DNA from 2 places in the Rhizobium sp. K33 genome. Region 1 is predicted to be linked to the other one. Evidence: riboswitches for the same ligand, from Rfam matches in the RefSeq annotation. Region 1 holds a riboswitch; the other holds the start of a gene.
The links. A riboswitch is a leader RNA that binds a small molecule or an ion and turns the genes downstream of it on or off. The one in region 1 is predicted to bind cobalamin.
Positions count from the first base shown of each region.

Region 1 (4,869 bases):
GCTTGTTCCGGCTGGCAGAAGAGCAAAGACCACGATCAGCATCTCATCGGCTATCCATTGCCGGGACGGCACAGCTGCCTGCTTGTGGACCTCGGCTCCGTCCCCAGTGAGATCAGCGCGTGGCGGCGGGCCCATGACCGCGACCTTCTGAGCCTCGGAGCGAAGCTGAATGCCCGGCTGGCGAGCGCCGCTACGGACGGGCCGCAGAAGCGTATTGCCTCCATACCACTCACCCGCCGCGAGCGGGAAACGCTGGCCTGGATTGCCGCCGGCAAGAGTTACTGGGAGACGGCTGTCATCCTCGGCATATCCGAGCGCACCATCCGCCATTTCATGGCTAATGCGCGCCAGAAGCTCGACGTGGTCACCAATGCGCAAGCGGTCGCAGAAGCGGTCTGGCGGGGGTTGATCCCGCGTCTTGCGGAGACTCAGGCGTCCTGAAGTCAGCGCAAACGTATGACAATATCATAGATTGCATCCAGCAAAATGGTCGCTACCGCCAGTTTAACAAAATGATGCTGCACGCCATCCTTCCTGCTTCGTTGTGCAAGAAGGAGCAAGGCATGATCAGGATCATCAACGGCGCGCGTCGAAACCAGTTTCCCTCCGACATCGACGCCATGCACAGGCTGCGCAAGCGGGTCTTCCATGACCTCCTCGGCTGGGAGGTTCAGGTCCAGGAAGCCTGGGAAATCGACGACTACGACCGCGCCAACCCGCTCTATGTCCTCTCCTATGACGAGGAGGGAAAACTTCGCGGCTCGCTGCGCCTTCTTCCGACGCTCGGCCCGAACATGCTTGACGACACCTTCCCGATCCTGCTCGGGGATGGCCCGGAGATCCGCAGCGCAGCAGTCTGGGAATCAAGCCGCTTCTGCATCGATCCGGAGATTTCCCAGGACCGTGCGAGCAATCAGGTGACGATCGCTGCGGCCGAACTGATGTGCGGGGTCGGCGAACTCGGCCTCGCTTCCGGCCTCAGCCATATCGTGACCGTGACCGATGTCTTTCTGGAGCGGATGTTCAAGCGCATGGGCTGCCCGGGCAACCGCATCGGCGAGCCGAAACGCATCGGCGTCGTCCAGGCGGTCGCCGTTTCCTGGGAGGTCTCCCATGAGCTTCTGGATCGCATGAAGGCCGTGGCCGCGATTGACGGCAGCGTGCTGGAAGAAGAGATGACGCTCGCCACCGCCCGCGCAGCGTGACGGCATCTCGGGCGGATGCGGCCCATGCCGCATCCGCCACGTCATCCGTCATTTCGTTTTGATCTACATTCGGATATCCTGCGATACGTCAGGGCGTTGATCTGCCCTGCAAATGCCAACTGGGATCCGGATGTGCCGAGCAGGATAGTCAGTTCCATTGCCATGATCCTCCTCATGGGCGGGGCCATGCCAACCGCGGCTGAGGCCTCAGCGCTCTGCGAGCGACTGCGCGATCGGCTGGTTCTGGTGGAGCAAGGCGGGCCTTCGCCCGAGATCAACAGTTATGCCAGCGCGATCGCCCAGCAGAACCTGGAGCTGCGCAAGGCTCGCCAGGACCAGCGCCGGCTTCGCTGCCTTACCTCCTCCATCGTCCAGATCCGCCCCGACGGCGGCAATGACTGCGGGGATCTCGCCACCGCGATTTCACGCATGGAGGCAAACCGCGATATTCTGGCTGCACGCCTTGCCGATCTCCGCGAAAGCCGCGCCGCCGATGCCAGGGCCGCACTGGTAACGGCCCTTGAAGCCAATGGCTGCGGGCCCGATCAGGCGCCGCTGCCGGAGGAAGCGCAGCGCATCCCGTACCTCGACACCCTGGCGGAACCCTACAGGCCCGACCGCGCCGCCGAGGCTGCCTATTCCGATCCGCGCCCATCCTTCGGCATCCTGCCAAGCGGCAATGTCCGCACGCTGTGTGTCCGCACCTGCGACGGTGGCTTCTTCCCGATCTCGTCCCAGACCTCGGCCATGAATTTCGCCCGCGACGCCGCCCAGTGCGAGCAGATGTGCCCCGGCACCCAGACCGAGCTCTTCTTCCACGCGCCCGAGCGCAGCGAGACGGTGGACATGATTTCGGCCGTCACCGGCCAACCCTATCGCGACATGCCGAACGCTTTCCTCTACCGCAATCGTCGGACCGATGCGGATCCCGCCTGCAGCTGTAACCTGCAGCAGTATTATCAGCGCATGACACCCAGACCGGCTGTCCCGGATTATCAGTCCTCGGTGCTCGATATGGCGCCGAAGTCGAAGCCAGTTCCAGCAGCACCTCCTGCGGCGACCGAGCGCCCCCTGGACGAAGCAAGCCTCAATGTCCGGCGCGTTGGCCCCGCCTTCCTGCCGTCCGACAAGGGCACGATCGACCTCAGGAACCCCGCGGCGCCTGGCCCCCAGCCGCTCCAGGAGTAACGGCGACCTCAGGCGTCTCGCCCCAGCGGTCCTCGAAGATCAGGTCGTCGAGTGAAAGCCGCTTCCGCCAACCCTTCACCTCGAGCTCGGGCTTTGAATAGAGCGCGTAGACATAGCCGATGCAGAGATAGCCGATGATCTGCACCCGCGGCGGAATGCCGAGGATGTCCTTCACTTCGTTCTCGTGGAAAATGCTGACCCAGCCGAGGCCCACGCCTTCGGCGCGAGCGGCAAGCCAGAGGTTCTGGATTGCACAGACGGTCGAGAACGCATCCATTCGCGCGTCATGCGTTCGCCCGAGCACGACGGGACCGGCTCGGTCGGTGTCGCAGGTGATGCAGATATTGAGCGGCGCCTTGCGGATACCCTCAAGTTTGAGGGATCGGTAAGCGCTGCGACGCTCCGGCGGAAACATCGCCTCAGCTTCCTCGTTGGCGCGGACGAAGGCTTCCCAAACCGCCTGCCGTTTCGCTTGGCAGCGGATCAGCAGGAAATTCCAAGGTTGCATGAAACCGACCGAGGGCGCCGCATGGGCTGCTTCGAGCAATCGCCTGACGAGGTCATCGGGCAGAGGGTCGGACAGGAACTGGTCGCGCACATCGCGCCGCGTATGGATCGCCTTGTAGACCGCGTCCCGCTCATGCTCGGCAAAAGGCGCAGCCCCGACGAGAAACTCGTTCGGTTCGTCGTGCATCGTAATCCCCACAATGCGCAACCACCCGCCGTCCGCGCGGGCTCGGTCTATCTCGCCAGGCCGGTCTTCTGACTGGGCTTCACCTGTAACGCGCGCCTTCCCGGATTACTCCAGTGGCTGGGTTTCCCCGGCGCATGACATCCGCCTCACAGTGTTGGGCACGTGCCGGAATCTCACCGGCTTCCCGATTCTCCCGCCTTTCGGCAGGCACCTGGCGTGGTTGTTTTACGTCAGACAGCGCACGAGCGACAGATCAAAAACGACAACCTCAATCGGTCACGGCGAAATAGCGGACGAAGGCGAAGGCCGATCCGTCCGGCGACCAGTTCGGCACGTTTATGCTGCCCTGCCCGCCGAAGAATTCGAACAGGGTCTCGATATTGCCGCCATCGGCATCCATCAGCCGCAGCCTGACCTGCTTGTCACGCGGATGTCCGGAGACATCTTCGTCATAGGAGAGAAAGAGAACCTTGCTTCCATCCGGCGAGGGATGGGGGAACCAGTCGCCATAGCCGTCCGCGGTTAGACGCTCAAGATCACTGCCATCGGTCCGCATGCGCCAGATCTGCATCGTGCCGGTGCGGCTGGAGTTGAAATAGATCCACTGACCATCGGGAGAGTAATCGGGACCGTCATTGTGGCCGTCCCCATGGGTCAACCGCTTCTCTGGCCCACCCTTGGTCGAGATCGTGTAGATGTCGAATACGCCGCCGCGATCACCGCAATAGGCAAGTTGCTTTCCATCCGGCGACCAGCCGTGCCAGTAGGAGGGCATCTTCTCGGTCACCTGGCGCGGCTCCTCATCGCCATCCCCGAGCAGGTAGATGCAGGACTTGCCGAAGAGCGTATGGTCGGAAAAGGCAATCGAGGCGCCGTCGGGCGAAATGCCGTGATCATTGTTGAGACGGACGGCAAAACCGGTATCGATCAGTTCCGGCTCCGGATCGTCGTCATCCAACGACAGGGCGTAGAGAAGGCCGTCGCCATTGATCACCAGGAACTCGCCGTCCCGCGACCAGTTGGGCGCCTCGACGAGGTCCTCCGTCTGCCAGACCACCTCAGCTTCACGGGTCGCCATGTCGTAGATCTCGACCGAACTGCGCATCATCATCTCCTTGGAATAATCAGTCAGCGACCGAGCGACTTTCGATCGCCTGGCAGTTTGGCGAAGACCGTCCGGCCGGTCCGCTCGATATGGGCATTGCGCCATTCGGTATAGAAACCCCAGCACAAGCTGACGATCAGGGTGACGAACCCGATGCCGAGCATCTTGAAGCTTTCCTCCCACAGGCCGTAGCAGCCGATTGCCATGGAGGGCAGAAAGTATGCAGCACCGGACAGCACCCGGTAGAGCCCACTATCCTGATTGTCATGGGCTCCGACAGCAAAGATATAGCTGCGCTCCTCCGCCGTGAAATCCGGCAGCTCAGCCCGCGCGAAGCGATCCTCTGTCGACACCTTCAGCGATCCCGGAACCGGTTCGTGATCGGATAGCGACGATCGCGCCCGAAGTTCTTCTTGGTGATCTTCACGCCGGGCGCCGACTGGCGGCGCTTGTATTCGGCGAGATAAAGCAGGTGCTCGACCCGGTGGACGGTCGCGATGTCATGGCCACGCGCCACGATCTCGTCGACACCCATTTCCTTCTCCACGAGGCATTCGAGGATGTCGTCGAGCACGGGATAAGGCGGCAGCGAATCCTGGTCGGTCTGGTTGGGACGAAGCTCCGCGGAGGGCGCCTTCGAGAGGATATTCGCCGGGATCACTTCGCCCGAGGGGCCG
Region 1 covers NZ_CP096478.1:1,830,141-1,835,009, forward strand. The annotation lists gene M1E12_RS09100 (helix-turn-helix transcriptional regulator) at 1-441, shown strand, start outside; gene M1E12_RS09105 (acyl-homoserine-lactone synthase) at 564-1,205, shown strand; gene M1E12_RS09110 (DUF2865 domain-containing protein) at 1,392-2,393, shown strand; gene bluB (5,6-dimethylbenzimidazole synthase) at 2,350-3,087, opposite strand; cobalamin riboswitch at 3,129-3,317, opposite strand; gene M1E12_RS09120 (TolB family protein) at 3,356-4,192, opposite strand; gene M1E12_RS09125 (hypothetical protein) at 4,216-4,545, opposite strand; gene M1E12_RS09130 (NAD+ synthase) at 4,548-4,869, opposite strand, start outside.

Region 2 (4,869 bases), 440 kb from region 1:
GGGCCGGCCATCAGCGCCTGCATCAATGCGTCGCCATCGGCCGGCAGGTCAACGAGGTCGTAACTGGCGTCGCGCATGGCGCGCATGACCTCGACCGTGCCGGCCGGCGTGTCCAGTCCGACGCCGTTGCCGAGGCGTCCGTCCCGGTTCGGGTAGTTGGCCATGACAAGCGCCACACGGCGTTCGGCGGGTTCGGTCGCGCGTAGCTTCGCCCAGTTGGCGGCGAGTTCGGCGACGAAGTTCATGCGGCCGGCATCCGGCTCGTGGCTCACAAGATTGGCTTCGACCCGCTCGTCAAAGCGCGCCTTCGACTTGAAGGAGACGGCGCGGGTGAGTACCCGGCCATCGACTTCCGGCAGGGCGACGCCCATCGCGAGATCGCGGGCACTCAAGCCCTGACCAGAGGTCTCCCAAGTGGCGCGCGGCGAGGACGAGAAGATTGCCTGCAGGACCACGGCGCCGGTCTCGTCGAGCACGGTCGACGGCGCTTCCGCTCCCGGCGTCGAGACGGCGAAACCGGTCGTGTTGATGACCACCGCGGGCGGGAATCGCGTGAAGATGGCGCGGAGCGTATCGACCGAAACCTGATCCTTGAGGCTCGACACGAAGACCGGCAGGGGGATGAGACCCTTGGCCTGCAAGGCTTCGACCATGGCTTCGACGGGTGCCGTTTCGCCGCTCTGGACGAGGGCGCGGTAGAAGCAGAGAGGGGTGATGGCTTGAAGCCCCTCCCCCTTGTGAGGAGGGGTTGGAGAGGGGGGTGCCGGGAGCGCTCGACTCTCCCACTCATCGACCCCGATCACGCCCCTGCCCGGCCACCAGATGCCGGCCTTCAGCAATGGACGCGCCGGGTCCGGACGTTCGTCCCCGCGCAGCATCGCCTCGGCATAGGCGACGAAGGCCTCGGCATTTCCGGCCCCGCCTTCGGTGAGGTAGGTCCAGAGCGCCTGGCGGTCGTTATCCGCACAGGCCTGGAAAGGCGAAAGCCCCTCATCCGGCTTGTCGTCGCCGGGTAGCACGACGATGGCAGCACCGCTGCGGCGCGCAGTAGCGTGCAACGCCTCCATCGCATAGTGAAAGTAGCTCGCCCCGCCCAGCGCCCTGATCACGATCAGCCGCGCATGGCGCGCCGTGCGCTCGATATAGGTATCGACCGACATCGGGTGCTTCAGCGTCATCAGGCTGGCCAGCCGCCAGCGCAGCGCTTGCTTGCCCCTCGCCTCAACGGCTGCGGCGATTGCCGCAAGCTCCGTGTCCGCCGCCGAGAGAAACAGCACGTCCCCCGGCGTCTGGCCAAGATCGATCGCTTCGTCGCCGTCGCTGATCGATCCCTTCTGGGCGAGGAGCAGATGCATGGATCAGCCAGCCGCCGCCTGGACGTCCTCGATCACGGTGCCGAAATCCCATTCATGCAGGCCGATCACCACAAGCCGCGTTTCGCGCTTCTCGCCCGATGTCCAGGGACGGTCGAAATAGGTGTCGATGCGGGTGCCGACGGCCTGGATGACAAGGCGCATCGGCTTGCCCGGCACGTCGATGAAACCCTTCAGGCGAAGGATGTCGTGCTTTTCGATGACCGGCTTCAGGCGGTCGATGAAGTCCGCGGGATCCTTGATCGCGCCGAGCTTCAAAACGAAGCTTTCGAACTCGTCGTGATCGTGATGGTGGTCGTGATCCTCGCCCGAGGCATGCAGCGCTTCGTGCTCCAGCTCGTGATGCGACTTGCGGTTTTCGATGTCGTCTTCGGTGCTGGCGCCGATGCCGAGCAGCACGAGCGAGGGCACTTCGCCGTTCTTCGCCTCGATCATCGAGGGCTTACGGCTGGTGCGGCCGGTGACTTCGGCGCGCACCGCGGCGATGCCAGCAGCGTCAAGCAGGTCGGTCTTGTTCAAGACGATGAGGTCGGCGCAGGTCAGCTGATCCTCGAACAGTTCTTCGATCGGGCTTTCGTGGTCGAGATTGTCGTCTTCGGCGCGCTGGGCGGCGACCGCGTCGTGGTCGTCGGCGAAGCGACCGGCAGCGACGGCCGCGCTATCGACGACGGTGACGACGCCATCGACCGTCACGCGGGTGCGGATATCAGGCCAGTTGAAGGCGGCGACCAGCGGCTGCGGCAAGGCGAGACCCGAGGTTTCGATGACGATGTGATCAGGCTTCACGTCGCGGTCGAGCAGCTTCTGCATCGTCGGCACAAAGTCGTCGGCCACCGTGCAGCAGATGCAGCCATTGGTGAGTTCGATGATGTCGTCCTCGGTGCAGTTCTCTGCGCCGCAGCCCTTCAGCACGTCGCCATCGACGCCGAGATCGCCGAATTCGTTGATGATCAGCGCGATCTTCTTGCCGCCGGCATTGGTCAGCATGTTGCGGATGATGGTGGTCTTGCCGGCACCGAGGAAGCCGGTGATGACGGTGGCAGGGATCTTTTGCTGCAACATGGTTCAACCCTTCATTTTCAGCGGCAATCCGGCCGCAACGAAATAGACGACTGCCGCTTCGGCGGCGATGGCTTGGTGGAGACGGCCGGCATGGTCGCGGAAGGCGCGGGCCATCTTGTTCTCGGGCACGATGCCGAGGCCGACCTCATTGGAAACGAAGATGACGGTGGCCTGGAGTTCCCCCAGACTAGCGGCGAGTGCGGCGCCGTCGGCGTCGACGGCACGGCCCTCTTCCATCATCAGATTGGTGACCCAAAGCGTCAGGCAGTCGACGAGGATGACGCGGCCGGGCTGGTCCAGCGCCTTCAGCGCGCCGGCGAGATCGAGCGGCTCCTCATGGGTCGTCCAGCCGTCATTGGCTCGGTCGGCCTTGTGGGTTTCGATGCGGACCCGCATCTCGTCGTCCCAAGCGCGGCCCGTCGCCAGGTAAAACCTGTCGAGGCCAGTGTCGCGCGCCAATCCCTCGGCAAAGCGCGACTTGCCCGAGCGAGCACCACCGAGAACCAGGATGGATCGGGAATGGGAAGCGGTCATGGCGCGCCATAACCCCAGACCGCACGCAGGTGACCTGCAGCGCCTGTTTCAAACACGCGCGAACAACATTTGGATGCACGATCCGCGAAGACGGATCGGCACCGTCGGGTCGACAAGGACCCGCGGATGCAAGACGTCGCCACGACAACCTCCGTGCTGGCAACGGGGAAACCTCCCCAGTGTGGGCACCATGCCCGTGGATGGCAGGTCTCCTGGCTCGCAGGTCGTGATCCTTGAAAGGACCGTCGGGTTCTCCTCGCCTTCCCAGAGTTGACGGCAACACGAAAGAGCGGACGATTCGTAGAGAAAGAGGCGTCCAGCCCCGGCTGATCGTGTTGCCACCCCAGTGGCTTTTCCGTCCTGACGTTTTCGGAAGCCGATCACACCACGCGATCTGTCACCACTAGTAACGGCAGAGCGGATGGAGAACCCTCGCTGCAATACAGTCGCGGGGTCGGCTGCGTTCCGCGTGCCCGGTTGGGGTCCACGCCTTCGCATTCCCTTTTGCTCTCCGCACAACATCTCTGCCGTCCGGAAACCATCCACGATGAGGATTAGGCCGAGGTCAGGCCCAAGTCAATCACGGCTGCGGCGCGCGGATGCGTCATTGCGCCCGGACCCTGGTCAGGGTGCTGCCGCGCAGTTTGCGGTGACGGCCGGATCGCAGTCCGGTCGCAGGCGGATCTTGCCGACGGCGCCTTGCTCGACGGGCGTGCCTTTTGCAATATCGGCCGCGCGGCGCGCGGGTTGGGCAGGAGCAGCCGCGCGTACCGGAGGGGCCGCCATCTCCGCCGGCTCTGGCGGTGCAGGATTGGCTGGCGTCGTGACCACAACCGGCGGCGGCGCAACGACGGTCGGCTCCACGACCGTCGCCTGAGGACTCACGGGCGTCGCGGACGGCGCGATCACCGGTGCCGGATCGGTCTTCAGCCGGGTTGAGATTGTGCGAGGCGCAACGACCTTCCTGATCCGGGGCGTGGTCAGCGAGAAGGCAAAACGGATACGGGCGGCGATTTCTTCAGCAAGAGCTTGACGGGCCCAGCGCGGATCATTGGTCGGGCTGTTGACGGTGAAGACACCCTGCGCCACCGGCTCGCCGGTCTCGACGGAGGTCGCGGTGACGGTGAACCTCGCCTGGGCGAGACTGCGCCGCGCGCCCTCGCCGTAGCCCAACCGATCGATCTTCACCAGCAGGACCACGCGTTCGGCCCCTTGCGGCGCGCGTGTCGCGGCGATTGCCGCCGAGACCCGTCGGTCGACGCTTTCGATGAGGTCGAGCGGTACCTTCAGGTCGGCCATCACCGTGACGTTGCGGACGTAGTAGACCAGGGGCCGATCGATGCTGCGCCCATAGATGAGCGAGCAGGATGCCAGCAGCAGGACAAGGCCGATGGCGGCGGCAATGCGGAAACTGCGAGCTGACATGGCGACCCCGGGCTGATGATTCTGGACCAGCCTGAGAATTCGCCATTTATGGTTAGTGGAGGGTTAATCCGCGCTCTGGAGCGCGGAGAAGAGTGACGCCGCAGAGGCGAATTCGCCGTAGCGCGCCTCACGACGCGCCTCTGCCTCGGCATCGGAGCCCCAGTGCTCGATCGTCCAGTCCTCATCGAGATGCGCCAGCGACCAGACTTCGTCGAGATCGAAGGCACCTTCGGCAAAGGCGAGCGCCAACACGGCCGAGCCTGTCAGCGTGGTCACGACATTGAGGCACGAGATCTGGAATGGGTCGCGGTAGCGCTGCAGGGCTGCAGCATAGGCCGCGACAGCTTCCTTCGGCTGCTCCTGATGCATCACGCCTTCGACCAGAATGAAGCGCGCGCCATGGGCGGTGGCGGCCCAGGTCAAGACGGCATCCCAGCGCGCCGACTGCCGGTCGATCAGCTCTCGCGGGCCGTCG
Region 2 covers NZ_CP096478.1:1,394,075-1,398,943, reverse strand. The annotation lists gene cobN (cobaltochelatase subunit CobN) at 1-1,355, opposite strand, end outside; gene cobW (cobalamin biosynthesis protein CobW) at 1,359-2,435, opposite strand; gene cobU (bifunctional adenosylcobinamide kinase/adenosylcobinamide-phosphate guanylyltransferase) at 2,439-2,969, opposite strand; cobalamin riboswitch at 3,155-3,527, opposite strand; gene M1E12_RS06970 (hypothetical protein) at 3,594-4,394, opposite strand; gene M1E12_RS06965 (ATP12 family chaperone protein) at 4,458-4,869, opposite strand, start outside.
Region 2: it holds a riboswitch for cobalamin, as region 1 does, so the genes downstream of both, cobU (bifunctional adenosylcobinamide kinase/adenosylcobinamide-phosphate guanylyltransferase) here and bluB (5,6-dimethylbenzimidazole synthase) in region 1, are expected to answer to the same signal.